3 regions of the Pelagibacterium mangrovi genome follow, and region 2 is predicted to be linked to each of the others. Evidence: predicted binding sites of a transcription regulator. Region 2 holds the regulator's gene; each other region holds the start of a gene.
What was found. Region 2 encodes LexA, which represses DNA repair genes until DNA is damaged. Its sites were predicted from a motif close to TGTTCNNNNTGTGTTCNG; they were not measured.
Positions count from the first base shown of each region.

Region 1: the regulator LexA is predicted to act here: its motif matches at 696-713, upstream of ruvC (crossover junction endodeoxyribonuclease RuvC).
Region 3: the regulator LexA is predicted to act here: its motif matches at 633-650, upstream of V4T21_RS17615 (2'-5' RNA ligase family protein).

Region 1 is NZ_JBAFXA010000001.1:476,403-478,667, forward strand. Features, by position in the region: gene V4T21_RS02295 (GGDEF domain-containing protein) at 1-571, opposite strand, end outside; gene ruvC (crossover junction endodeoxyribonuclease RuvC) at 757-1,260, shown strand; gene ruvA (Holliday junction branch migration protein RuvA) at 1,257-1,874, shown strand; gene ruvB (Holliday junction branch migration DNA helicase RuvB) at 1,918-2,265, shown strand, end outside.
Region 2 is NZ_JBAFXA010000003.1:232,635-234,899, reverse strand. Features, by position in the region: gene V4T21_RS06280 (ComEC/Rec2 family competence protein) at 1-1,077, shown strand, start outside; gene lexA (transcriptional repressor LexA) at 1,126-1,833, opposite strand; gene V4T21_RS06270 (CsgG/HfaB family protein) at 2,031-2,265, opposite strand, start outside.
Region 3 is NZ_JBAFXA010000011.1:10,507-12,771, forward strand. Features, by position in the region: gene V4T21_RS17610 (TetR/AcrR family transcriptional regulator) at 39-599, shown strand; gene V4T21_RS17615 (2'-5' RNA ligase family protein) at 785-1,234, shown strand; gene V4T21_RS17620 (methylated-DNA--[protein]-cysteine S-methyltransferase) at 1,231-1,743, opposite strand; gene V4T21_RS17625 (BON domain-containing protein) at 1,861-2,265, opposite strand, start outside.

The DNA of each region.
Region 1 (2,265 bases), on a different contig from region 2:
GGACGGCCTGACGGATCGCCTCGGCGGTGCTTCGGGCCGGCTCGATATCGGACCCGTGCAGCAATACGCCGAATTCCTCTCCGCCCAGCCGTCCGATGATATCTTGCGGCTCGACCGAGGCGGCGATGGCGGTGACGATCAGCTTGAGCGCTGTATCGCCGCTAGCATGGCCGAAGCGATCGTTGATGGATTTGAAGTGATCGGCATCGATCACCAGCAACGTCCCGCCGGGATTGGCCTCATCCGTGAGCGCGGCGGTCGCCGCTTCGACGAAAGCACCGTGATTGAAGCAATTGGTGAGGCTGTCGCGCGCCGCCGCGGCCTCCAGCCGTTCATAGGCCATCTGCAACTGGAACTGGCGCATCGTCATGCCGAATACCATCGGCCCGCCCAGGATGATCGGCGCCACGACGGCCGCGATCAGCCCGACCTCGTTTATCCCCTGGGAAAAGATTTCGAGCAGCGCGGAGGAGACGATGGCGGAGATGATGACGGCAAACACCGTATATTTGGTGGTCCGTATTGCGATTTTCGCCCAGGCCTGCCGTGGCAGTCTGAATTCCCGCTTCATCCATGCTGTCCTGAAAATTTCCGCGTCCGGGGCGGACACTAGGACTTAAGGGGTGAACACAATCTTGCGGCCATCGCGCAAATGCCGCCTATCGCGCGGAATCCACAGGAAGTATCAACAGGAATGTTTTCGCTTTGTTCACTTTGTTCTTTGTAGGGTCATATCCGTTGGCCTAGACTGGGAGCATGTTGGAAGTGGTGCGAATCATGGGGATCGATCCGGGGCTTCGGCGGACCGGGTGGGGAATCATAGAGGCCGAGGGCAATCGGCTTCGGTTCATAGCCTGTGGCGTGCTCACCCCGGCCGTCGATGAGGAATTGGCGCTGCGGTTGGTCCATCTTCATGAAGGGTTGATGCGGCTGATCGCCGAACATCACCCCACCGAAGCTGCGGTGGAGGAAACCTTCGTCAACGCCGGGGCGCGGTCCACCCTGCTGCTCGGTCAGGCGCGCGGCATCGCGGTGATGACGCCGGCCTCGATGGGTCTGCCGGTAGGCGAATATTCGGCCAATCTGGTCAAGAAGTCGGTCGTGGGCACCGGACACGCGGAAAAAAAGCAGATCGAGTTGATGGTCAAGACGCTGATGCCGGCCGCCAATTTCAAATCGGCCGACGCCGCCGATGCGCTGGCCATCGCCATCTGTCATGCCCACCACCGGCAACACCGCAAGCTGGCCAAGAGCGCATGATCGGAAAGCTCAAGGGGATCGTCGAGACCATCGGCGACGACATCGCGCTCATCGACGTCAACGGCGTCTGCTACGAGGCCCATTGCTCCGGCCGCACGCTACAGGCGCTGCCGCGCGTGGGCGAGGCGGCGGCGCTGTTCATCGAGATGATCGTTCGCGAGGATATGATCCGGCTCTATGGCTTTGCGACCGAAACCGAAAAGCTCTGGTTCAAGCTGCTGATGACCGTGCAGGGAGTGGGTTCGCGCGTCGCGCTTGGCATCCTCTCCACGCTCTCGCCCTCGGATCTGTCCTCGGCTATCGCGCTGCAGGACAAGGCGATGGTCGGCCGTGCCCCCGGCGTGGGTCCCAAGCTCGCCCAGCGCATCGTCTCCGAACTCAAGGGCAAGGTGCCTGCGCTCGGCGCGGTGGACGCCGGCGTCATCGGCCTGCAAACCGCGTTGGGAGAGGGCGTCGCCGGCAGCAATGTTTCCGACGCCGTCTCCGCCCTCGTCAATCTCGGCTACGCCCAGGCCCAGGCATCGGGCGCCGTGGCGCGCGTGGTGGCGAAAGAGGGCGAGGACACGGCGACCGAAAAGCTTATCAGGCTGGGGCTACGGGAATTGAGTTCGTGAGTGGGGCGTTGCAATCGCGGGCCTCGAGCAATAGCAAGGCACAATGACCGACCTCACCGACGCCGCTTCCGGGCGCGACGACAGCCTCGACGTATCGCTTCGCCCCTCGGGTTTTTCCGAGTTCATCGGGCAGGAGGCGGCGCGCGCCAATCTGCAGGTGTTCATCGAGGCCGCGCGGCAGCGCAAGGCGGCGCTCGATCATGTGCTGTTCGTCGGCCCTCCGGGCCTGGGCAAGACGACGCTGGCGCAGATCATTTCGCGTGAACTCGGCGTCGGGTTTCGGGCAACATCGGGTCCGGTGATCGCCAAGGCTGGCGATCTGGCCGCGCTGCTCACCAATCTCGAAGAGCGCGACGTGCTGTTCATCGACGAAATCCACCGTCTCAACCCG
Region 2 (2,265 bases):
ATCATGCTGGCTTTGGTCTTCGCGGCGATAATCGCCGGGCGGCAAGCCCTCACCATGCGCAATGTGGCGATCGCCGCGCTGATCATCATCATCTTCGAGCCCTCGACCGTATTCCGGGCGTCGTTCCAGCTTTCATTCGCCGCCGTTGTCGCGCTGATAGCGGCATATGAACTGGTTCGGCGACGGCGGGACAATCGAGAAACACCGGTTCGCGCCAAGGCTTTCGGCATGACGATCGGTGTTGCGATGACCAGCGTCATCGCCGGATTGGCGACGGTCGTCTTCACGGCCTATCACTTTCAGCAGACGGCACCATTCGGTGTGGTCGGCAATCTCATGATCATGCCGATTGTGAGCTTCGTGATGATGCCGGCGGCGTTGCTCGGCACGCTATTGATCCCGATTGGGCTTGATGTTTTGCCCTACGCGGCCTTGGGCTGGAGCATCGAGGCAATGCTCTGGTGCGCCGCCTTCGTGCGCGAGTTGAGCGGCGGATTCGATCCCAGTCCGATCCTCTCGCCAGCCGCCCTGATTGTAGCCCTGGCTGCGCTGGCGTGGCTTGCCTATTTCCGCAATAGGATACGGCTTTCAGGCCCCATACTCGCCGTTCCGATCATCACGATCTTTTGCATCGAGCGGGCGCCCGACATATTTATCGCCGACCAAAGCCAGGCCGTTGCGGTCCGCCACGACGGGGCGGTCGCCCTGATGGCGGGCCGAAACGGCACATTCGCCACCAACGTCTGGTCGGAGCGCTACATCACTTCCATAGCGGACAGTCACGATGCAACCCGCTGCGATAGCCTCGGCTGCGTGCTCGAAACCGATCAGGGATACACGATCGCCCTCGTCAAGGACCGATCGGCATTCGATGAGGATTGCCGGATCGCCGACGTGGTGATCGCCCGCATCAAAGCGCCTGAAGTCTGTCGATCAGCCGCCCATCTGGTCATCGATGCATCCGAACTTGCGCGCTACGGGGCGCATATGGTCGACTGGAATGGTCCCGAGGCTTCCCCCACCATACGGACCGGGATCGATACGCCCTCGCGCCCGTGGCGGCTGGCGTCGGATTAGGAAAAATTCCGTCATCCCAAAGTCCGGGACTTATAGTCTTTGCGCTGCTCAATAGCGCCGCAAAAGTCCCACAAGCCGCCCCTGAACCTTCACGCGATCCGGCCCGAAAATGCGGGTCTCATACGCCGGATTGGCCGCTTCGAGCGCCACGGCATTGCCCTTCTTGCGCAGACGCTTGAGGGTCGCTTCTTCGTCATCGACCAGAGCGACGACGATTTCACCATTGCCTGCAGCGTCCTGCTTGCGGATCAGCACCGTGTCACCATCGAAAATACCGGCGTCGACCATCGAATCCCCGCGCACTTCCAGCGCGAAATGCTCTCCGGCACCCAGCATCTCAGGGGGAACGGCTATCGAGTGAGAGTGAGTCTGGATCGCTTCGATGGGAACACCAGCCGCGATGCGCCCCATGACGGGAATGGAAACCGAACCACCATTTTCCGCAGTGGCGGCCACCGGCTTGGCGGGAACCTTGCCCAGATTACCTTCGATGACGCTCGGCTCGAACCGCGCCTTGCGGCCGCCCAAGGACGGATTCATCGAATCGGGAAGCTTGACAACCTCCAGCGCGCGCGCCCGGTTGGGCAGGCGGCGAATAAACCCGCGTTCCTCAAGGGCCGTGATCAAACGGTGAATCCCCGATTTCGACTTGAGATCAAGCGCTTCCTTCATTTCGTCGAAAGAGGGCGGGATGCCGCTCTCCTTCATCCGCTCATGAATGAACATCAGAAGTTCGTGCTGCTTGCGCGTCAACATTGTCGGGCCCCTCGGCGGCGTAGAATCGGAACAAATATTGAACTTTTATACGTGTTCCGGAAATGTTCTGCAAGTGTTTCGATAGAATTACATTCGTGCGGAACATTGAACGCGCGACGCGGCTATGATCTTCAGATCTTGGTTCGGCAGGAATTTTCGGCGCAGGACCGGGAAATGCTTGCGACAATGACCGACGGTCAACTTGCTCCGGTGGCCACCTCGGCACGATGCACGGCCTGTTCGGAACGGAGCTCCTGGGTAACCTCGGGCAGACGGCTGTCGCACGAGCCGTTGTGGTTCACGATGGAGGAGACGATGTCATACGCAGCTTCGGCCAACACCCAGCGGATGCCCGCATGCAGCCCTTCCTGCGACTTGTCGCCGATCCGGATATCGTAAAGATCGTTCGAAAAGAAGCGGAAGACCGAGGCG
Region 3 (2,265 bases), on a different contig from region 2:
GACGGATGAATGAAGGTTCATTCACTATGCATATGCCTGTGAATAAACGGGATCGAATCCTCGATGCCGCCGCCCAGTTGATTGTGGAAAACGGATTGCAGTGCTCGATGGCCGCGATCGCGGTGCGCGCGGGCGTGGCCACCGGCTCGCTCTACAATTACTTTCCGTCAAAGAAAGCGCTGGTGCTTGGCGTTTACGCACGCGTGGGCGAAGAAATGGCGGCCACCATGATGGTCGAGCACGCCGAAAACGTCGATCATGGTGCGCGCATCCGCCGATACATTTCCGACTACATCGCCTTCATCCTCGAAGGTCCCGAGCGGGCGCGGATATTCGAATATCTCGACAATTCGCCCGAACTCAGTCGTGCCGATATCGCGGCGACATTCTCCGGCTTCCTCGACTATACCCGGCGGTTGTTCGAGGACGGCCAGAAGTCCGGGCAGGTGCGCGAAGGGCAATCCTTTCTTCTGGCGAGTTTCGTGCGCGGCGCCATCCGCCACGCGATCAAGCGCCGTCGCCTAGATCCCCGACCGATTGCGACCGAAGAGGTCGATCAGATCGCGGACATGTGCTGGCAGGCCATCGCGCGTCGGTAGACTCCTCGGCGGTGGACAAAGCCAACGAGAAATGAGAACATAATAGGAACATTTGATGTGGAGGCGTCAGAATGTTCTCATTGGATTTATTCGCGGACCAACCCGCACCATTCGCAAATCGCTGCTATTTTGCCCTGCGCCCGACCGAAGAGATAGCTGGACCCATCGAGGATTTCGCGCGAGCGATGAAATATCGTCTAGGGCTCGAAGGAAGCGTCTATCGGGCCGACCGGCTCCATGTTTCGCTTTGCCCGGTGGGAGGGCGCGGGGTCCGCAAGGGCGATATCGATGCGGCAATGGATGCCGCGGCCTCTATCAGATGCGGCGCGTTTCCAGCCTGGTTCGATACGGTTTCGCTCTTTGGAGGGCCGGGAAACAGATGCATCGTGCTTCACGGCAATCAGGCCTCGGGCGCTTTGCTCGCATTTCACCGGCAGTTGCAATCGGCTTTGATCAAGTCCGCCCTGCCTCCGGGGAAATGGAACTTCCATCCCCACATCACTCTGCTGCGGCCTACTCCGGCGATAAACGAAATCAGGCTCACCCGGCCGATCGAGTGGACGGTGCGCGAATTCGTGTTGGCTCAGAAAGGCAAGGGCAGGGCGCTCGACATCGGGCGGTGGCCGTTGGGCTAGAGCCCGCCGGCGGCGCGGTCCTCCAGACCGAGCAGATAACGCTTTGCATCCAGTCCCCCGGCAAACCCGGTAAGGCTGCCGTCAGCTCCGATCAGGCGATGGCATGGCACGATGATCGAAAGCGGGTTGCGCCCATTGGCAGCGCCGACAGCGCGAGCGGCTGACGGTTTTCCCAAGTCCACAGCCAAGTCGCCATAGCTGCGCCTCACGCCATAGGGAATATCGAGAAGCGCCGCCCAGACGATTTTCTGAAACGGCGTGCCGGGGAAAGACAGCGGCAATTCGAAACGAGTGCGCTGCCCGGCAAAATACTCGCCCAATTGGCGTTCGGTCAAACCCAGTACGGGATGGCCGGAATCAACCGTAAGAGGACCCAACGGAACTCGGCGCGGATCGTCGTTCTCCCAAAGCACAGCCACCAATGCGTCTGGGGCGGCCACCAGCGTCAGTGTGCCCACGGGCGAGGGTATCGTCTTGCCAAAAAGGGTCAGGGCAAAGGCTCCTTGCAATAGGGGCCATTGTGACGCTGCAAGGAAAATCCGCCACCCGAATTTGACTGGAGTTTTGAGTGCGTCCGTTAGCGGCAAAAACAGGCCCCGCCACCAAGGGCAGGGCCTGCCAAAATATCACCGAGCGGTGGTGGAACCGTCATTGTCGCGCGCCTGCGCGACCCGAAGGTTGTTCTGGACATGACTCACGCCGGAGACGTCGTCGACGATATCTTCAGCGCGGCGCTTGTCCTGCCTGTTGGTGACATTGCCGCTCAGGGTCACCTCACCGCCCGAAACCGACACTTCGATATTGGAAGCATCGAGCATCCAGTCATCGGTCAGCCGATCATGGACGTCCTCGCTGATCCTGTCGTCAGAGCGGGTATATCCGCGCGGCCCACGGCCACGATGGTGATTTTCGCGATCCATGCGCCGCCGCCGCTCGGCATCGTCGTCGCCCATCCACGATTGAACCTCGTCGCTGGCCTTGTCCCAAAACCCGCGCTCCTCGTCCCGATAACGGTCGCTGCGGAAGCGGTC